One region of the Cytobacillus sp. MT66 genome, then DNA from elsewhere that is predicted to be linked to it. Evidence: riboswitches for the same ligand, from Rfam matches in the RefSeq annotation. Region 1 holds a riboswitch; each other region holds the start of a gene.
The links. A riboswitch is a leader RNA that binds a small molecule or an ion and turns the genes downstream of it on or off. The one in region 1 is predicted to bind cyclic di-GMP.

Region 2: another riboswitch for cyclic di-GMP. It lies ahead of AC1Q59_RS24005 (hypothetical protein); the one in region 1 lies ahead of AC1Q59_RS09985 (nuclease-related domain-containing protein).
Region 3: another riboswitch for cyclic di-GMP. It lies ahead of folE (GTP cyclohydrolase I FolE); the one in region 1 lies ahead of AC1Q59_RS09985 (nuclease-related domain-containing protein).

The regions. Positions count from the first base shown of each region.
Region 1 covers NZ_JBXAFB010000004.1:324,644-332,071, reverse strand. The annotation lists gene AC1Q59_RS09995 (M6 family metalloprotease domain-containing protein) at 1-1,431, opposite strand, end outside; gene AC1Q59_RS09990 (hypothetical protein) at 1,757-2,389, opposite strand; gene AC1Q59_RS09985 (nuclease-related domain-containing protein) at 2,417-3,124, opposite strand; cyclic di-GMP riboswitch class I at 3,204-3,295, opposite strand; gene AC1Q59_RS09980 (hypothetical protein) at 3,296-3,676, opposite strand; gene AC1Q59_RS09975 (Crp/Fnr family transcriptional regulator) at 3,789-4,472, opposite strand; gene AC1Q59_RS09970 (DUF3307 domain-containing protein) at 4,610-4,939, opposite strand; gene AC1Q59_RS09965 (adenylate/guanylate cyclase domain-containing protein) at 5,061-6,371, shown strand; gene AC1Q59_RS09960 (calcium/sodium antiporter) at 6,551-7,428, shown strand, end outside.
Region 2 covers NZ_JBXAFB010000027.1:2,561-9,988, reverse strand. The annotation lists gene AC1Q59_RS24020 (hypothetical protein) at 1-133, shown strand, start outside; gene AC1Q59_RS24015 (hypothetical protein) at 349-639, shown strand; gene AC1Q59_RS24010 (ketoacyl-ACP synthase III) at 661-1,647, opposite strand; gene AC1Q59_RS24005 (hypothetical protein) at 1,761-2,114, opposite strand; cyclic di-GMP riboswitch class I at 2,199-2,289, opposite strand; gene AC1Q59_RS24000 (metal-sensitive transcriptional regulator) at 2,593-2,856, shown strand; gene AC1Q59_RS23995 (SNF2 helicase associated domain-containing protein) at 3,051-6,242, shown strand; gene AC1Q59_RS23990 (ThiF family adenylyltransferase) at 6,486-7,428, opposite strand, start outside.
Region 3 covers NZ_JBXAFB010000025.1:12,938-20,365, forward strand. The annotation lists partial or broken gene AC1Q59_RS23705 (proline dehydrogenase family protein) at 1-252, shown strand, start outside; gene AC1Q59_RS23710 (flagellar assembly protein A) at 1,003-3,132, shown strand; gene AC1Q59_RS23715 (STAS domain-containing protein) at 3,151-3,471, shown strand; cyclic di-GMP riboswitch class I at 3,486-3,570, shown strand; gene folE (GTP cyclohydrolase I FolE) at 3,644-4,213, shown strand; gene AC1Q59_RS23725 (6-carboxytetrahydropterin synthase) at 4,228-5,046, shown strand; gene AC1Q59_RS23730 (SDR family oxidoreductase) at 5,050-5,751, shown strand; gene AC1Q59_RS23735 (ATP-binding protein) at 5,767-6,723, shown strand; gene AC1Q59_RS23740 (alpha/beta hydrolase family protein) at 6,710-7,428, shown strand, end outside.

The DNA of each region.
Region 1 (7,428 bases):
GGCATCTTTCCCTTGGCGGATCATCCCTTTATTAAAGCCGTCCTGCTGAAGATTTTCAAAAAGGAAGTATTCTGTTCCATTGGAGCCTGGAACCTCCATTTTGACAATGCCATTATCCGCATTCGCTTTATTAACAGCTGGTAAAGTAATTTCCTTAACTCCATCCTCAGGCTTTACTACGATTGGATCTGCCCAGCCAAGAAATACTTTTGAGAATGGATCAAAATGTGTTGGCGAGTTCCCTGAATAGGCCGCAGCATCTGGGTAGCGCATCCATGAACCTCCAGCCATCATTGAATAGTTGCCGACACCTTCAGAGCTGTAAACCGTATCATAGAAATCAGGCAATCCTAGTGCATGTCCAAATTCATGTGCATACACACCGGTTTGTGCCGGGAATGGACCGGTCTCTTTGGCAGGATCATACGAATCTGTTGCTGGATCATAGCCGGCTACGTTTCCGCCGATGGCAGGCTGAACGTTATAGTTATTTACAATAACGCCATCATAGGTCATGTCTTCAGCAACTGTTTTATTAACCCAATCCTCTTCGCTCATACCCGCATGGGCATCTGCTGGTATACCCGTTTCATAGTATTTGCCATAATATAAAGCACTTAACAGATTCCATTTATGTGACCAAATTTGTGCTGGGTCTCTGCTGAACTCAGCTCCAGTTGCTTCGTGAACAATGAATACGTTTGGCACTTCGCCGTTTTCCGCATATTTAGAGAAGTCAACTTGATCATCGGCAGCTTTTAATACGTCACGGACAAATTCACCCATGTGTGCATCGCCATTGACGTTGCCGATCTCATACTTGCCATTTTCCGCATATGTTCCTTCCTGATCAAGATAATAGGAAGCGCCCTTCGGCAGTTCTACCCAGGTAAATTCCGTATTTTCCTTACGTACTAGATTGGTTTTTCCATTACTGGACTCTTTATACACATTCTGCATGGTCCGGTCAGTCGGAGCATTTTCGCCATTATATTGTGCGTATTGTTTAAACTGTTCCAGTTCATATGGATTATATTCTGTTCCAAAAATTAAATCCTCATAATAATGGGCTGGAACTTGTCCAGGCATATCACCTATTGGTTCATCACCATCTTTATATTTTGCTAGTATAACAAGTACAGGAATATCCCCTTCCGCCTTCCTATAGGCTACATGGCTATCCCCTGCCTGCTGAAACTTTTTCCCTTGATTAGCTATCCTCTCAGCAGGATCAGCTTTTGATAAATCAATGCCTAGCCTTTTCGCCTGTTCAGCAAGCTCCGGGGAAGCACCCACATGATGAGCCAGGCTTAGCTGGTATGTATTTTTTTCCTTCACTGGGGCATCTGCACTGATTGATGACCCTCCTGCAAAAATCGTACTTCCTACTAATGCTAATGATAGAGCAGAGCTAGATAGAACCTTTAACAAATACCTCACTCCTTCAAAATTCTGTTATATTTTCAATAATATAGATTTTTCACCCTATTCTGAATAGTGTAAAGGAACCTATTCTAGAAAAATATTCTATGAATATTTGATTATATTTTTTATAAACACCTATAAAAAATATATCCTTTTTCCTACAACCGCTAATTTTCCAAGTACATAGTATAATAAAAAAGCGAGGGAAATCCCCCGCTCCTATCGTATTTGGCTTATGATTTACGAACTAAGATAGATTCCCTCCAAATAAATGAGTCAAACTTTAGTCAAGCCAGCAGGAATGGAACCCATGTCTGATAGGAACAATCCCCTATTTCAATGAAATTGTAAATTCTTCATCACTGCCTGGCGTTGGAAGCCGCCCGTCATGCTGATTTACTAGCAAGATATTACTAATTACCAGATTATTTGGTGTGCCTGCTGCATTTGCAAACTTAAAGGAGTAGATTTTTTCTTGTCCCGCACCGATTTTCTCCATATGCGGAAATTCAGCCTTGAATCTGCCTTCGCTCGTTTCAAGCGTTGCTATTCCTGCTCTTCCCCAGCCAAAAGCCACATCAAATTCCTCATTCTTATTTTCCACTCTCATTTCTAAAGAGTATCCATCACTATGTTTTTCTAGAGAGAAGTTTGAAAAAATAAGATTGCTAGTGACGTAAGGTTCAACAGATGAAACGTCCAGAATGTTGGATGATGAAGCGCTTTTTTCAGCCGGGGCTTCTTTAACAACTTCTGGTTCTGAATCTGTCTTTTGTACTTGTACAAGTTCGTTTTTCACTTCTTCTTTAATCTCATTTTTTAAATCATCTTTCATTTCTTGTTCAAGCTCTGCTTTTACTTCCTGGCGAATCTCTTCTTCTGTTTTTGCCGTTACTTCTCCCTTAGAGCATCCCGCAAGCAATCCTAGCAGCATTAAACTTCCTAATACTAATTTTAATTTCATTTTTACAAATCTCCTTTTTTGTCAAAGTTACCTTTTAATCAATGCTTTCGCTTTATTTAACACTTCATGGTTTATTTTTCTTTTTGAGCTATGCGTGGTTAAATACGTTTGCAATTCATTTGATGATGTAAAAACATTAGTTCGTTCTGATGTTACATTTACATTGGCTTGAGGATTCGAGAAATAGACGGCCCCCTCAATCCAAAGATTTATCCCGTTTTGCTTAAAATAGCTGGATAAAATATGTACTTGTCTTCTTACTTGCTTAACAGGGTTTCTCATTTCCTTTGTGTATTCTCCGCCTTTTCTTCCCACTTTGTGCTGAATCCAGGAGTGATCCTCATCTCTTCCTTGGATGGTGCCGTTATGATTTTTTACCTCAACGACAAAGACGCCATTTTCACCCACAATCACATGATCAAGCTCGGCCATTCCTTCATTTGTTGAAAGCTGAACAGAACTAAACACCTCATAACCTTTGGGAAGTTCTCTCAGAATACTAGAAGTTCGCTCTTCCCCTTTAATTCCAGCACTTAGAACGGAGTATTTTTTCCAAAAGAATATAGCAGCCCAAAATAGCATGACCGGAAAAAGATGAAAAATCCCTTTAAAGTAAAATCCCTGTATAAAAGCCACAAAGTATACAATTGGTGCAATCGCTAATAAAATAGAAATTAATAAATAGTTGTTCGCCTTCGTTTTTAGTGCGTTTTTCCCTTTATGGATGGTTGCCATAAAATATCATCCCTTTTTGCTAAAATAAAAAGACTGCTTGCATAGGCAGCCAAGCAGTCAGATAACAATACAATACTGTATCGGTAACCCGACGATCATCGTTCTGTCTCACAGAACATTAGACTCGTGGCTTTGCGTCCCGCCCTTTCGGATGGTTTGCCATTTACTCTATTAAAATTGGTGATGGTCATTAAATGAGTGATCAAACCCTTGATCATGACCATGATAGTAATGATCAATAATGGGATCCAAACCTACATTTTGAAATGGATCCATTGATTGATCCATCATTTGCTGAAGATTCATTTGGTCAATTAGCTGGTTTTGCAAAGCGAAATCCTGCATTTGCTGTAAATCCATTTGCTGCATTTGATCGATCATATCTTGATTTAGCTGCTGCTCGAGTTCGAGCTGCTGAAGAAACGCAATACTTGCCGTTCCGCCAACACCTGCAGCAGCTAAACTTGCTCGACGGGATAATGTGTTTTTTCTTTTAGCTCTTTTAATAATAAAAATAATAGTACCGAAAATAATGATTGGCAGTAAGTCCATTATAAATCTCCCCCTAAACGTTCTTTGTTTGTTAATTTTATTATCACTTAGGGGCCTATTATTTTCTGTAATCCAAACTACAAAATTATACTTTTTTTGAAAAATAGATTAATTAATCTTCAATAATACCCTCTTCAAAATTAGCCATGTCCTTAATAAGAATTTTCTTATTCTGCAAAGTAATCCATTCTTCTTGCTGTAATTCGGCCATGATTTTTGAAACAGTCTCCCGAACAGCCCCAATTAAATCGGCCATTTGCTGATGGGTTAATTTATAATTGATTAATAGTCCGTCTTCTGTATGTATTCCATAATCCTTCGCCAGTTGAACAATTAGTTTATAGACTCGTGTTCGCACATCAAAAAATGTTAAATGCTGAATTTTATCATTTGCTCGCCTTAACTTTTCCATTGTTAGACTCAACAACTTAATTAACAGTTGCGGGTTTCGCATTAACAATGACTTCCATTCATTTTCCTTTAAGATAAATAATGTCGTATTTTCCAGAGCAACAGCAGCCGCTGATCTGCTATTATTCGGATCTAGCATTGCCATTTCCCCAAAGTAATCCCCATTATTTAGTAAGGAAAGAATCGATTCCTTTCCATTCGTTATTCGATAGATTTTTACTCTTCCTTGTTTGATTAGATAGAATTCTGTCCCTACATCTCCTTCAAGAAAAATATGGCCTCCCTTTTTTATATTTTTTTCGATAAAAAGAGATCCTAGTAATTCATATTCTTTTTCATTCAACCCCGCAAAAAAAGGGACATTTAACATAAATTGAGCATCCATTTTTTCCATTTCTCCCATAACAATAGTATTATCTTACTATTATATAGTTAAAATGAACTATGAACCACACCTCTGCTGATTTCCTCCCAAGCAAATACAAAACGAACGAATATTTTTTTCATCCGTTCGTTCCAAGTTCAGTTACTATAAATAAATAGAAGAATTTGCCCGAAATGAAGCAATTGATCGATCATTAGCCCTTTCCCCAGTGGATTAAGCTTTTTAAAAATCCCCACTGGTTTTGCTTTTAAATAGTCAACAGCCGCATGTACAAAGAATAGCCACGCCAGATCCATTCCATCTATAGCAAATCCTAGCAGATACCCCGCTGTTGCTATACAGCCTGTCCAAATTCCAGCATGAACGGACAGCAAATACAAATTCTTCCCCTTTGTTTTTGATAAAAATTCCCCCTGCAGCGGAAAGTCTCCTATTAGATGCGCAAATATAAGAATGATGAAGGTCAAACAACCACCTCATTGTTTATGGAACTAATAGATTTAATTATGTATGATAAATATAGGTTTTTTCTGTAATCTGGGTTACAAAAACATCAGAAATATTTTATCTATTAGGCAGGGAGCATGAATGACAGATAACGAATTATTAAAGGCAGCAAAGAAATTACGTTTTCCTAAACAGCTTGAAAAGGAATTTATTGATCGATATGACACCAAAACAGTGAGTTATGGGAAATGGGTGATCCCTATGGCATTTATCGCAACTCTTTCTCTGCCATTAATTGATGTCCTTTCTTTTGAAAGCAGTCTGCAAATGGTTCTTTTAATAAGATTTCTATCCTTTGCAATGTTCCCAATCTCGTATCTATTAAACAGTTCGCCAAGGTTTTCTAGATACTCACAAATATACAATTCAATGAATATTATTATAGTTAGCACGGGGTTTTATATTATTTTAGCCATAAGCCCTCCTGGAAGTTTTGCCTATAATCACTATTACATAGGTACATTCTTACTAATAGCAGTTACTTACACCACAGCAAGACTTCGCTTTTTTTATGCTAATATAGTTGTTTTCATTATTTTTACTTCTTATATATATGTAATGATTTTTCATCAGCAAGCACTCATTGATCCGAGTACAAAAAATATATTAATCAATGTTTCTATATTCCTTGTGTATTTCATATGTCTTTGCGGTCTGACAGGCTATTTTTTCGAATATTATAGCCGCAGGGAGTTCGTCCATCTTAAAATGGTTAAGCAGGAAAAGGAAAGATCTAAAGAATTATTATTGAATATCCTGCCCCAGCATATTACGGAAGGATTGCTGAAAGAACAAAGAACAATTACCGAAAGGCATTCAAATGTAACAGTCCTTTTTGCTGACTTAGTAGGCTTTACTCCATTTACCCGAACAATTGAACCCGATAAACTACTCTTTTATTTAAATCAAATCTTTACACATTTTGATGATTTAACAGAACAATATGGCTTAGAAAAAATAAAAACCATTGGCGATTCCTATATGGTTGCATCTGTCGGAGCCCAGCGTGAGAAAGGAATGGATCCGGCCAAAAACGCAGCACGGCTGGCCCTTGATATGCAAAGCTATCTAGCGGAATTAAGCAAAAGCTCAAACATTCCTTTATCTCTAAGGATTGGCATCAACTCCGGCCCAATTATCGCCGGGGTTATCGGAAAGAAGAAATTTACTTATGATCTTTGGGGAGACACCGTAAATATTGCTTCACGGATGGAGTCTGAAGCGATTAATGGGACTATTCAGGTTACAGAATCCACCTACCACTTGCTTGCAGATTCCTTTCAGTTAACGGAAAGAGGAATAATTATGGTTAAAGGGGTTGGGCCTATTAAAACTTATATCCTGCGAGAGGCTAGGGACCTGCCTAAGGGCACTCATGCCTTGTCCAAATGAACCAATACTGAAATAATCTATGATTATTTGTGGGCCTTTTTTTAGTTCTATGTACTATTCCTGCTGCACCCATAGATTGGTATGAATATACTTTTATGGAAGCTCCTGTTTGCAATACAGTATGTCCACTATTTATAATTACTGATATCTCATATACTATTGCGGGGTGCTCCAGGAACATGTCGTTTATCTTATTATTTTTAGGTTTTGGGCTCTTAATCGCAGGGGCAAATTATTTTGTTGAAGGTGCTTCTAAAATTGCAGGATTTCTTCAGATTTCCCCGCTCCTAATCGGACTGACCATCGTCGCCTTTGGAACAAGTTCTCCGGAGGCAACGGTTAGTATCTTAGCCGCATTAAAGGGTAATGCCGATGTGGCTATCGGTAATGTTGTCGGAAGCAATATATTCAACATTACTCTTGTTGTTGGAGTAACGGCGATTATTTTTCCGTTAAAGGTTGAAAATGAAACGCTTAGGAAGGAAATTCCTTTCACGTTGCTTGCAAGTGCTGCTTTGCTGATTTTAATCAGTGACCGGTTTTTGGAGTCTGTCAGCACAAATATTGTTACAAGAAGTGATGGTTTAATCCTTTTATTGATTTTCTCAGTCTTCCTTTACTATCTTTTTGAGGTAGCAAGAAAGAACCGGAATGATACCCAAATACAAAAAACACAAGTTTCATCAGGCATCTGGGCAAAGCACATTATTTATACCGTCTTAGGTCTTGGGGCAATCATTTTTGGCGGGGACTTAGTCGTTGATCATGCAACTGAAATTGCCCTTTCCTTTGGAATGAGCGAGACATTAGTTGGGTTAACGATTGTTGCGGTAGGTACTTCCTTGCCGGAGCTGGTAACATCAATTACGGCTGCCATTAAAAGAGAAAGTGAAATCGCTTTAGGAAATATTGTTGGCAGCAATATCTTTAATATCTTATTTGTTCTTGGTGCAGCGGCTGCCATTTCTCCTCTTGGAGTCGATTCGAAAATTTTTATTGACCTGGCTATCATGATTTTAATCACCTTCCTGCTGCTGATCTTTTCCAGGACCTATTA
Region 2 (7,428 bases), on a different contig from region 1:
AGCTGCTGCTAAAAAGGAAGAAGTTCAAGAAAAGAAAGCTGAAAAGCAACAGCAAGTAAACGAAAAGAAAAAAAACGGCCAAAATAATGGCGCTGAAAATAAGAAAGAGAATAACGGTAAAGGGAACGAATAATACCTATCAAAAAAGTAAACCTAGTACTCCGCGTACTAGGTTTATTTTTTTGCATTTTAACAGCTCTGCAAATTAGACGAATTTTTTCAAAACTAGTGTTTTTTCAACAATTTTACACCCTACCAAAAATAAAATACTTATGAAAAAATAAATAAGGAACCTATTAGTTAGCATTCCCTATACATTTTATAACACTAACTTAGAAGGAGAGAGCAATGAAAACTATTTTATCTTACAATATAACTGAGAAATTAAAGCTAGCCAATGTACTTGATTTATTTCATATTTGTAAAACTTCTCAAAGCAAAGTTTACTTATATACCGATAATTATGTTTTAAAGCCTCAGCAACTGTCTAAAATGGTTTCATTTTTCCTTACATATCAAGGACATTTATATTTATATATAGAAGGACAAGACGCCACGAAAACAGTTAATGCCATTGACTCAATTCTTAATAAATATATTTATGGAAAATGCTGTAGAACGCCACTGGCAAATTTATGATTAAACGGTAAGCTGCCGATATTAGTATTTGAATAACATGGTGATGAATTCATATACTGAACCTACTGTCCAGAACAGTACGTAATCCCCATGTTGAATTTTGCCTGTTTGGATTCCCTCATGAAGAGCAATGAATGGACTGCTCGTGCCAGGATAGCCATATTTATCTGCGGCAAAAATGATTTGGTCTTCATGGAATCCCATGTTTTCTTGAATCCGTTGAAGTATAGCCTTGTTACTTTGACTAAAGCAACATTTAACATCACTTGGTTTTAATCCGTGCTGATTCAGAATCTCACGCATGGAATCATAGACATGAGGGTACATAGGCGACGCATCAAAAGGTTCAAACTTCATATACGGGTCATTTTGTTCTTTCAAAGTTTGCACTAACCCATTAACCGGAAACATGATAGGGTTAGGGTTCACACTATCCGTATAATGAAGCGAATCAATAAATCCTGCAGATTCTTCTGTACTTTCTAAAATAACAGCAGAGGCAAGGTCCCCGAATAACGAATAACTTAGTTCATCTTCAGGATTCAGTATAGGAGAAAAATGATCAGAGCCAATGACTAACGCCCGTTGAATCCTGGAATTGCCTTGCATATAGCGAGCAGCAAAATCGACAGCAAGAGTCATTCCAATACAATTTCCGTTTAAGTCAAAAGCGATAGAATGGCTTGAAGCGTTGATTGCTTGATGGATATAGAGGGCGTTCATTGGAATCAATTGATCTGGTATTTGAGTGGAATAGATAATCATATCAATATCTTTTCCGGTCAGATGAGCATTTTCTAATACTTTTTTTGAAGCCTCAATAGCCATAGTGATGCCTGTTTCCTTTTTCTTATCTGGATCTGTCCAATAGCGATTTTCTCTGCCAACGTGTTTTAATAGATGGCGAATATCTTTGCCTCGCTTATCAAAATGCTGAAAGAAAAAGTCGTTAGGAATGTGATTTTCTGGATGATATATAGCAATCTCTTTTATTTTGATGTTTGTCATGGATGAATTCCTCTCTATAAATTTTTCATAAATTCGAAAAAACATAAACGAAAAAGGGGGTACAAGCTGTACCCTCTCCTTGGTAAAATCATCTTCTTATTGGAATTCTATTATCATTCGGTAACTTCCGCATTGGTTATGCCATTTTGCCGAATTAGACGGCTTAGCTGCATTTTTAAAATTGGGTTTTTTCCAACGCTGAAAATGACCTTCTTAAAGCCAGTCTGATTATACAGTTTTACACACGATTCTAGCAGCGGCAGCAATTCGGTCCCGGCTACTTTCATATCCGTGCAATCTGCAACGCAGTTGTATTCCTGAGAATTCACGCTAGAAGTCTTTTGATTATATTCATTAATAAATGCCTGTGCTCCTTCTGGAGTTGCACTGCCTTCCACTCGGATCTTAATCTCCTTTTTTACTCTGTCCACCTTGATTTCATAACTGCCATTAACATCTGTTGCCATTATAAAGTCTTCCTTTCTATGTATTTAATTAAAATAAAAAAGCACAAAACCGCAAATGGGATGTGTGCTTGAATAACCCCCATGTTCGGTAACTCAGCCACCATAGCATTTGATGCTTTGCCTTAGGTCTGTAGCTTTGCGTCCTTACCTTTAGATAAGTTTGCCATTATCGTAATAGAGAAAATATATGATACTTAGATAATATATTATTATAATAATACAAAAGTAGGTTTGAGAGTTCAAGAATATTTAGGTCTTTTTAATCACTTGATGGTAAAAATAGATTAAGGGACTTCACATGTTGATTTGTATTTTATGATATCAAACTCCTGGATAAAGTGGATTTGGGGTAATTATTGATGATTTACCAAAGTGTGCATTATGGCGGAAGGGGAATATGATAAGTCTAAATTAGAAATTATTGATGTAAGAGATTATAATGAATCTAATAAGAATCCAAGTTTGAGGTGGTATAGCTATGGAATATAACGATCAAATAAAAAACAGAGTTAAGCGGATTGAAGGGCAGTTAAGAGGAATTCTTCGGTTAATGGAGGAACAAAAGGACTGTAAAGATGTGATCACCCAGTTGTCTGCCGCTAGAACAGCTATAGATCGGACAATAGGAGTTATTGTAAGCTCCAATTTGGTTGAATGTGTTCGAAAAGCAGAAGATTCAGAAGACAGAAATGCTGAAGACTTAATTAAAGAAGCGGTAAACCTCTTAGTGAGAAGTCGTTAAAAGATCTAATAGATTTATTAAAAATGGTAAACGCTCACACGAGTTGGCAAACAGTTGTGAGTGTTTTTATTTTTAGGGAAACTGCTGCCTAATGTACGATTTGAAATGACTTATGTACAACTAGCGTGTGCCTATTCTTCATGATACATTTAGTAAAGAAGAAAATGTCCTGTTTAACGAAAGGAGGCAACCCTATGCAAATCCAGCTGAATCAAAAAATTATAAAAGAGCGATGTGGGGCTGTCTCCTTTAAAAGAGGGGACGCTTTTTATCGTAATGGAAAAGTAAAAGTGGAAGAAGTAACGCCAATTTCTATACAGGCTACAGTCCAAGGGGTGGAGGATTTCCATGTCCGCCTCAAGAAACTTCCTAAAGGATTTCAAGCGGTCTGCAGCTGCCCGTCTCTTAATTCTTTTGATAAAGATTGCCAACATATTGCCGCGGTGCTGCTAGCTTGGCAGCACCACCAGCAAGAGAATATACAAGATAAATATATTCCTGGACAAACAGATGGACAGATGCCAGAAGAATTGCTGAAATTATTTGAGGAGAAGCAGCTGCCTGTAAGTGGCCGGCAAATCCATTTTGAAAATAGACAACTCCTGGATACAGCTTTTTTATGTAAAGGAGTTACCATTGATGGGAATGCCCGATTTGGTATTGAACTTTCTATTTCATCACTCAAAATAGCCGACATTCGTGATTTTCTCCAAAGTGTGAAAGATAGAAAACAATACGCAATTTCAAAAGAATTTTTATATGAACCGGTTAGCCATTGCTTTGATAACGTATCTGATGCCATTATTCAGCAGCTAATTCATGTCATGGATGATGAAAAAGTACATCGTCAGGCAATTTCAGCTAAGAGTCACTTGGATAAAGGAATGCTGCTAATTCCTGCATCCTTCTGGAAAAATGTTGAACCCTTATTAGCACGTGCTCCACAAGTCATCTTGCAATATGATGGGAATAGCTATCATCAGTTCTGTGTTTCAGATGAACCGTTACCGTTAACATTTGAATTTACAGGTACGGAGGAAAATGGATATCATCTGGTTATTCACGGTTTAGACGAGATGCTGATATTGAAAGAATATGACACCGTCCTTTCGGCAGGAAAAGTCGTTGTGGTTAAAAGATGGGAAGCAGAACGGCTCTATGAATTACAGCGAATGATAGAACGTTCCAAGATAAATGAAATCCCTATACCAAGTCATCAATTAAAATCCTTCGTCGAACAGCTTTTGCCGCATTTAAGAAAATTGGGGAAGGTCCATTTATCAGGGGAATTCTCCGCGCAGCTGCGAAAGACCCCATTACAGGCAAAACTTTATTTAGATCGTGTGAAGAATCGCCTGCTCGCAGGGCTGGAGTTTCATTATGAATCGGCAGTCTTCAACCCGCTGGAGAATCGGCAGCCAATGGCAGGTTCACTGATTATTCGGGACATGGAGAAGGAAGAAGCTATCTTGCAGCTGATGGCTGAAAGCAAGTTTAATCAAACAGAGAGCGGCTATTATCTTCAAAATGAAGAATTGGAATATAACTTTTTGTATCACGAGCTGCCGAAATTGCAGAAGATGGTTCAGGTGTATGCGACCACTGCCGTACGCATGCGGATATTGCCAAAAACAACAATACCGAGAATAAAGGTGAAGCATTATCAGGAACGGAATCACTTGCTTGAATTTACGTTTAAGATCGATGGGATTCCAGAGACTGAGATCAAAGCCATATTGGCAGCATTGGAAGAAAAGCAAAAGTATTATCGCCTGAGAGACGGTGCTTTGCTATCTCTAGAGACAAAGGAAATGGAAGAAATCAAGCGTTTCTTGAATGCTGTCCCTGTTCAAAATGATGAATGGGAAAAGAGCTTTGAAGTTCCTGTGGCAGAGGGACTTAGACTGCTAAATTATTTTGAGGATAGCGACAGCTTTTTAATGGAAGAATCTTTTCGGGAGTTTCTTGGAAATATTCAGCATCCAGATCGATTGGATTTTTCTGTTCCAGTGGAGTTAAAAGATATTTTAAGAAACTATCAAATATCTGGGTTTAAATGGATGAAGTCCCTTGCCAGCTATGGATTTGGCGGAATTCTAGCCGATGACATGGGCCTGGGGAAAACCATTCAAAGTATTGCCTATATTTTATCAGAGCTTCCAGCCATTCGTGAAAATGGGCAGCCTGCCTTAATTGTTTGTCCTTCTAGTGTTACTTATAATTGGGAGAGCGAAATACTGAAATTTGCTCCCGGTATTCAGACGATGATCATGGATGGAAATAAGGCTGAACGAATAAAACTGCAAACGGAGCTTGATGATATTGACGTGCTTATCACAAGCTATCCGCTGCTGCGCCGCGATGTGAACTGGTATGAGAAACAGAAATTTCATGTCATCTTTTTTGATGAAGCACAAATGTTTAAAAATCCTTTAACTCAGACTGCCCGTTCCGTAAAAAGACTTCAGGCAAATCAGCGCTTTGCCTTAACGGGTACACCTTTAGAAAATGCGCTGGAGGAACTCTGGTCGATCTTTCATGTTGTATTTCCTGAGTTGTTTTTAGGGCTGCGGGAGTACAGTGAATTAACGAATAAACAGATTGCCCGAAGAATCCGCCCATTTATGCTGCGCAGAGTAAAGCAAAATGTTCTTCATGAATTGCCTAAGAAAACGGAAGTATTAGAGGCGACTGAATTACTGCATGAACAGAAGGTCCTCTATGCAAGTTATTTAGCCAAGCTGCGTCATAAAACTTTAAAACATTTAGACCGGGAAACAATAAGGAAGAATCGTATTAAAGTTCTAGCCGGTATCACCCGATTGCGGCAAATTTGCTGTCATCCTGGACTGTTTGTCGATGGTTATAAAGGGTCATCAGCAAAGTTCGAGCAGCTTTTGTCTATTATGGAAGAGGCGAGGCAATCGGGACGGCGTCTATTGATTTTCTCGCAATTTACAAAGATGCTGCATTTTATTGGACAAGAGCTAGCTATTCAAGGGGTCCCTTATTTTTATTTAGATGGGCAGACTCCATCAGCGGAAAGAGTAGAATTATGTAACCGATATAATGCTGGTGAATGCGACATGTTTCTGATTTCCTTAAAAGCAGGAGGGACAGGGCTTAATTTAACTGGTGCAGACACTGTTATATTTTATGATAGCTGGTGGAATCCGGCGGTCGAACAACAAGCTGCTGACCGTGCGCACCGAATGGGTCAAAAACAAACGGTCCAGGTCATAAAGCTTGTAGCCAAAGGGACAATTGAGGAAAAGATGAATAAACTGCAGGACAAGAAGCGTCACTTGATAGAACAAGTCATTGATCCCAAAAATAAACAGCCGGGCACTCTCACAGAAGAAGATATCCAGGACTTGCTAAGATAGCGGGACAGGGGGACAGGCACCTTGTCCCGAAATGATTAAACCTTTCATCCTAATTGGATGAGAGGTTTTCTATTTGAAAATTTTTGTATACTCTCGACAGCTGTTTTAAGAAAGCCGCTGCTCTTAGTTTAATGTTTCATCACCTATAATATAGATCAGCTTCAAGACTTAACTATAAACACAGCCCAGCTGGCACTTCAAGCTATGCAGCACCAGGCTGGGGCAAGGATAAAACAGGAATAGTTAAGACAAGGATGATTCCGTATAATATTGTAAAAATCGATTATAAACAGATCTGGCTATCATTGTGTCATTAGTGCCATGAATGATGGCGCGCCCATCTTGGAAAAACACAATGCGATAATCTTCAAAGCCGCATGAAAGTAAAAAAGGGTTGATTAATGGTTTAGTAATGATATCTTTTAATTTTTCCATAAAGACCTTCAGTTCAAATGTCCTTGCTGCAGCTGGCCGAATCTGTACGGCATCTCTTCCGCATAACACCTCGGTCTTCGTTTGATTTCCATATTGTAAATAAGGAAAGGCTGCCTCCACACCGCATGTTGGGCAATTTTCATCTTTAAGTCGTGCTACATCGATTGCGGAGTTTTCATCCTTCCAGATATCAATAGATTTTAGAACTGGAGGCACTTGTACACCTGCAAGAATCTTTAATACATGTGTCACTTGCCACGAGGCAACGATTTGAACGATAGGGCTAAGTACTCCAACCGTTTCGCAAGTCATGCCATCAATGGGCAAGTGATTTAATAAACAATGCAGGCAGGGAGTTTCCCTGGGGATAATCGGAAAAATTGTCCCATAACTAGCAACACAGGCTCCTATGATAAAGGGGATGCTATGTTTTACAGCCGCATCATTTACGATCAGCCTTGTTTCAAAATTATCTGTTGCATCGACAATGACATCATGGCCTTTAATCATTTCTTCAATATTTAGACCGTTAACATCCTCAATAAGGCGATTAATCGTAATTTCACTATTAATTTGTTGGAGTCTATTTTTGGCTGCAGCTGCTTTTGGAAGCTTATTTTTGGCATCATCTTCACTATATAATTGCTGTCGTTGCAGATTACTCCATTCAACATAGTCGCGGTCAACAATGGTAAGTTTTCCAACTCCGGCTCTTGCCAGCATTTCTGCACTGCTTGAACCAAGCGCGCCT
Region 3 (7,428 bases), on a different contig from region 1:
TACGGATTTAGGAAAGAACTTCAATTGGAATTAGCTAAAGAAGGTTATAATTTCCGCACCTATGTACCGTTCGGGGAAGATTGGTATGGTTATTTCATGAGGCGCTTAGCTGAAAGACCCCAAAATTTAAAACTTGTTGCTAATCAAGTTTTAAACAAAAAGACCAATACAGTTTTCGGCTTAACCGCGGGAGCGTTTATATTAGGCCGAGTTAGTGGTTTAAATAAGTCTCGTAAGATAAAAACACTGTGAAAAAACGAAAGTTAAAACCATAGTAATAAGGGATTCTCGTAAGTTGTCGAACTTGTGAAGAGTCTTTTTGTGTATTCTAATAATATTTTTAACGCGAACCCTTTTTAAAATTAGGAGTTGTGCATACTCTAATAAACAATGAAAAGATGGGACAAATTTTGTAGTCTCATTAACAAATGGGTACAAAAAAAATGAATAAATTGAAGTTGGATTTTTTCATATAAAATGATGCTGCAAGTTCAGAATACTCTTTGCTACAACCACGACTTATTAGGATAGAATTTTACTTCTATGGAGTAAATAAAAGTTGAACGCTATAGAGTGGAAATTTGGGGACTTTTTACCTATTTATTTAAAATTTTACAGTCCTTTTACCTATTAATCTGGAAAATTTGTTATAATTCCTTTGTTGAGTTATGTCGAATTTTCAGCTTGTTTGTCATTTGTTTTTAAGAAATGTTCTAATTATTATTTTGATGAGTTGAAAAATATTATTTTTAGGACCTGATTATTCTTTGTTATACGATTGAACTGTCGCCCGCTATTAAAATAACAGTCTTTGATTTCCAAAAATCAGCAGAACTTAGCACTAAATGCTTAATGAAAAAAGGGAAAAATGAGTATGGATTAAGTAAAAGGTTACAAAATGTAAATATGGCTCCGATTACCCAAGGCTATGTCCAAGTTAAGCCTGACAAATCCATCTACCAAAATTCAATTCTATAAATAGCAGGGAGGGTTAAATGAAAAATGAGTCAAACCGTTATATCGAGAGGTAAAGATGTAGAGGAGGCTGTTGAAGTCGGCTTGCAATTATTGGGAACTATAAAAGAAGAAGTATCTATTGAAATTGTACAACAGGCCTCAAAAGGTTTTTGGCGATTGGGTTCAAAGCAAGCTATCGTTAAATTAACTAAAGTCCATGAAACAAAAGAAAATGGAAAAGAAGAAACTATAAATTCATCTTTAATAGTTAACAACTCTTTTGATTCTGGTGAGATCTTCCAAATAGACAATAGTTATGAAGCATTGGTAAAAATGGTTAATCATATAGATATACCTTCTCAAAACAACATAAAAGAGGTTGAGTCTGCTTCAACACCGGTAATAAACAAAGAAGAGGACGATCAACTAGCTGGAAAGGTTTGGGTAAAAGATGGAAGAATCTTCAGCAAACCTTCTCCCCTTTTTTATCCAACGATTACAGTCGGAAAAGGGATAACATTAAAAAAAAATAATGAGGTAGTTGAGGGAACGGCAGTAGTGGCATCCACGGATGTATTTGAAATACAGACTAAGGAAGTAACGAAAGAAACTAAATGGAATATACAGAAGGATGCTGACCGATTAAACGTAATCTTACATGTAGAACCAGGGATGAAAAAAAGCTATGAAATAAAAGATGTCGAACCGGATTATCATATTAAGCTCGAAGCAACGAAAAATATTGAGAGTAGAAATACCTTAGAATACAAACAAATTTTATCCGAACTAGAAAATTTACGTGTGGTACATGGATTTAATTATGAGGAAATCTTAAAAGCAGTTAACACTAAAGAAACCGGAGATTTCATCATTGCTAGCGGCATTAAACCAAAAGAGGGCGAAAACGGGAAGATTGAAATTGTGGTAAATGTAAAAAAGAAAACAGGGCCTCAAGAGCGAAAAAACGGGACCGTTGATTTTCGGGAAGTACAAGTGTTTCCGACAGTTCAAAAAGGGCAAGTTATCGCCACTGTATGTTCCCCTATTCCCGGTACACCAGGTTTTAATGTTTCAAATGAGCCAATACCTCCTAAACCTGTTTATCCCCTTATTATAACCGCTGGGACAGGGATTGTTTTAATTGAAAATGATTCAAAGGTTGTGGCAACTACAGAAGGGAGGCCACTTATTGAACAACGTGGTTTGATTGTAAAGGTATCCATTTTACCAAAACTCACTCATCCCACAGACGTTAATATGGATTCAGGAAATATTCGTTTTAAGGGAGATATAGAGGTTCGAGGGAATGTTGAAGAAGGGATGGCCGTAGAAGCTGAAGGTGAAGCTACCATACTTAAAAATGTGTACTCAGCCACCATTTCTGGAAAAAGTGGAATAATGATTCGGGGTAATGTGATTGGGAGTGTGATTTCAGGTGGTAACCAAAACATATATACTTCTGAAACTATTACTTGTTTTTCGACTGTCCAAGATCAAATGAACAAGATGATTTCATCCATTCACCAGTTAATGAATATGCCAGCTTTTAAAATTACAGATTACTCCAAAAGTGGGTTATTCCCACTTATCAAACTTTTGGTAGACAAAAAGTTCAAGACCCTCGTACGGTCTATTAATCAACTTATAGAATTAGGAAAAACATCAACCAACCTGTTAGATACTGAATGGGAATCTCTTATCGAACAACTAAGAATGTGTTTTATGTCCGCGGTTCCAAACGAACTTCACTCCCTTGAAAAAATTAAGGGTTTGTCAGACAAGATTGATCAAATAATTAAGAAATATAACCAAGAAATACAAGAATGTACGGTTGAACTGATGAATTCTCAAGGGAATACGATTTTCTCGAGCGGTGATGTGGTGATCCGCGGACAAGGTTGCTATAATTCCAAAATACATGCTATCGGCCATGTTAGTGTAAAAGGAGTTTTCCGAGGAGGAGAGATCTTTGCTCGGCAGGGGGCAACTATTAATGAATCAGGTTCCGATAGTGGTGTCACAAGTAAAATAATAGTGCCAAGCAGCGAAAACATTAAGATTGGTTTTGTTAGAGTTGGAACTGTTATTCAAATTGGTAAGAGTAAACATACCTTCCAGGAAGATCGTAGATATATAAATGCTCACCTAGATGAAAACGGAAGAATTATTTTTTAATTATAAGGAGAATTGATCATGTTTTCTTATAAACTTGAGGAAAAAGAGCAAACAATCACCATTTATTTTATGGGTGACTTAGATATAGAAGTAACTGAAATACTAGAGGAGGAAGTCATTCCTATTTTATCAGGGTACCAGAATGTTGAAATTGACTTTAATGAAGTACCATTTGTAGATTCCACTGGCATAGGATTGTTTATTAATCTGGTGGAAACCGTAAAAAGCAGTGAGACTAATAGTCAAATCGTGGTAAAAAATATTCAACAACCTATTAACGATATTTTCGAATTGGTTCAATTGAAAGATATCTTAATAGAAAAGGCAACTTTTCTGTAAATACAATATTTAATCTTCGATAATGGCAAACTTATTGAAAAATAAGGACGCAAAGCTACGGGTCTAAGGCAAGGATGCTAGGATCGCCGGGTTACCGAAAAGGTTGGTTAAGTACACTTACCAATCCTATGGTGAGTTTTTTTATTTTTAGAACATATTTGGAGGAATTCACATGGCAGTTGATTTAAATAATGACTTAGTAGAGCAGCATGTTCGCGGAATTTTAGAATTAATTGGGGAAGATCCAAATCGCGAGGGTTTATTAGATACACCAAAACGTGTGGCAAAAATGTATAAAGAAGTTTTTGCAGGAGTAGGCGTTCCTCCTGAAACGGCTTTAACGACTACCTTTGAGGAACAATATGAAGGAATCGTTGTTGTTAAGGATATTAACTATTATACCTTCTGTGAACATCATCTGATCCCTTTTTTCGGGAAGGCTCACATTGGTTACATTCCAAATGGGAGAGTAATAGGTTTAAGTAAATTTGCTCGCCTTGTTGAATTAGTCTCTAAACGTCCGCAGGTCCAGGAAAGAATGACACAACAAACTGCAGAAGCAATAATGAATGTCCTAAAACCAAAAGGTGTGATTGTCAGTATAGAGGGACAACATCTTTGCATGTGTGCCAGGGGTGTGAAAAAACCAGGAAGTGCAACGGTGACAACAGTAAAAAAGGGTGTATTCAAAGATGATGCTGCGTTAACGGAAGAATTTGAAAGGGCTCTTTTAAGAGATTAATAGGAGGAAAATCTATGCTCTATCTTTCAAGAAAAATGTATTTCTCTGCTGCTCATTTCTATCGAATTGACGATTGGAGCGAAAAGCAAAATCAAGAAGTGTTTGGCCTATGTGCAAATCCTCATGGGCATGGTCACGATTATACGCTAGAGGTTATGGTAAAAGGATCGTTAGACGCTAAGTCAGGCATTGTGGTCAATATTACGGATATCGATAAAGTTGTAAAGTCCTTCGTTCGTAAGGAATTAGATGGGAAGTTCTTAAATAAAGAAAATCCTTATTTTAAAGAAAACGTCCCGACAACTGAAAATATAACGGCGTACCTATGGGATTCCTTAGATGGAAAAATAGATGGCTGTGAACTCCATAAAATCAAACTAAGAGAAAATGATTTCTTATATTCAGAAAAGGAGAATGCTGAAATGGTTCGATTAACGAGAAAATATCATTTTTCCACTGCACACCGTTTACATAGTAGTCAATTAAGCGAAGAAGAAAATGTGGCCCTTTTTGGGAAGTGCAATAACCTTTATGGGCATGGTCATAACTACTATTTAGAGGTAACTGTAAGCGGAATACCTGACCCAGTTACTGGCATGATTGCGAACCTTTCAGAATTGGATCAGATCGTGGACGAAGAGATCATGAAAAAATTTGACCATAAACATTTAAATTTGGATACGGAAGAATTTGAAAACTTGAATCCAACCTCCGAAAACGTGGCAGTTGTGATTTGGGATTTACTTTCACCAAGAATTTCGAACCTTTTCAAAATCGGTTTGTATGAAACGGAAAAAAACTATTTTGAGTATTTCGGTCCAGGGGTGGAATGATTGATGGATAACCAAATGTCGTTAAAAGGAAAAACGATTGCCATTACTGGCTCTAGTAGGGGAATTGGGAAGGCTATTGCTGCCTCAATCGAACAATTGGGCGGGAATGTCGTCTTAGGGAGTAGAAGCAACACCTACTACTCTAATAAGAATGTTTTGAAGATGCCTTTGGATGTAACCAGTGAAGAATCGGTTAAGGATTTTTATGAAAAAGCTATTCAGCACTTTGGAAACGTCGATGTCTTAATCAATGCAGCGGGAGTGGGTGTTTTTTCAAGTGTGATTGATTCTTCAACAGAAGACTTTGACCAAATGATCAACGTAAATTTACGGGGCTCCTATCTAACTTGTAAGATGTTTGGAAGGTACATGGCTGAAAAACAGAGTGGGCATATCCTCAATTTAGTTTCAGTTGCCGGGACAATGGCTTTACCTGGAAACGGCGGGTATTCAGCTTCAAAATTCGGCCTGATGGGGTTAACGAAAGTCTTACAAGCTGAATTGCGTGGAAAAGGGGTCCAAGTGACAGCGGTGATTCCGGGTTCAGTCAAGAGCAGTTTTTGGGACAATATCGATCCCAAGCCTAATATGGATGACATGATTCCAGTTGAAAGTTTAGCAAACCATTTACTGTTTCTGATTAATCAACCGGCAGGGGCATTTGTTGATGAGATAACCATCATGCCGCCTCGTGGCATCTTGTAAGGAGGATTAATCCAGTTGAGACAGTTTTTTAGTAAGTTCAAAAAATCTGCTGAAAGCAAACCTACAGAGGTGCTGTCTCCACCTCCAGATTTATCTTACGAAGAAACCATCTTTAGAACGAAAAGGGGTTTTCTAGCTAGGAAAATTGGACAATATCTAGGACTGGATATAGCGGAACAGGACCAACTTTTTAATCGGTCACTCACTCAATCATCCTTTCTGCAAGATACAGGAGATGAACAAAAGAAGGAATGCATTCTTTTTCTATCCGATCAAATGCTGGATTGGAATAAACAACAAGAAGATATGATAGAAAAAATTAAAAAATTAAAGCTCCATATGAATCTACAAAATGCGATGTTGAAGGCCTATGAGATTCATAAAGATGAAATATTTATTCCATTGTCTAAGCCAAGGGAGCCAATGATAGAATGTGAAAAACACGCGGAGTGGAAAATTTATCGTGATGTCTTGGCAGCGGCCACCCAGGGTCAATTTTTACTGATAACTAGGGAAGAAATAGAACATTATAGGGATGGAAATGTACTCTGCGAAGGAGTAATTAAGGATAGTTCGGATATCCCAGCATGCCGAAATGAGGCTAGAATATGTTTCGAAGAAATGGATATTTATAAAGGGACAGTCATGAGCTGGTTATTAGTTTTATCGGAAGCCATTACAAACACTATTAAGCATGCAGAGGAAGGAAAAATGACCATCCTTGAAAATGAACAAACCAAAGAAATGACTTTTGTCATTGAGGATAAAGGGCCAGGATTTCCACTTGATGATCTTCCAAATAAAATTTTACGCACAGGATACTCTACGAAGAATTCTTTAGGACAAGGCTTTACTCTCATGATGAAGCTGGCGAAAAAAATCGCCTTATTTACCACACCTAAAGGGTCAACTCTGATATTAATCTTTGAGTCAAGCGATGAGAAAGAAGGGCGGATAAATGCAGTTGGTTAATAGGACAATTGAAAAGACGCTTTTGACAGTAAACTTATTTGATGGATTTTGGGACCGATGGCTAGTGCATGGAGTTCGAAAAGAGGATCTTTCTGCTTTGCGTAAGACGTATTTATCGAAGGAGCTCTGGGTTCAGGGATGGAAAAATCTTGCGGAGAAAAGAATGAAAGACGCTGAAACATTAAAGCTAAGGGGTTTTTCCAAAGACGCTGAAATCGCTTATCGAACTTCTGCTCTCTATTATCAGCTCATACAATGGCTTATTCCTGACCGTAATGAAGAAAAAAGAGATTGGCTGAGTAAAAGTTTGGATGTTGTCAAAGAAGCTGATCAATTATCACCTATACAAACAAAAAATGTTGAACTGGGTATCGATGAGCAATTTTACTATGGCAGGATTAGAATTCCTAGTAATCCCAGGGAAGTTATCGTCATTATTAACCCATTAGATTCTACGAAAGAAGAACTTTTCACTTATGAAATGGACTTTGCAGAAAAAGATTATATTACGTTTAGCTTTGATGGTCCCGGACAAGGACAGACCTATACAATGGGTGGAATTAAAGGAACGGTGAAGCGTTGGCAACGATTTGTAGATGGCGTTATCGAGTATGCCCATTTGCTGTTCCCTGATAAAAACATCTATTTATTTGGAACGAGCTCGGGTGCCGCTTGGGCGATATACGGAAGTTGTCATTCATTGGT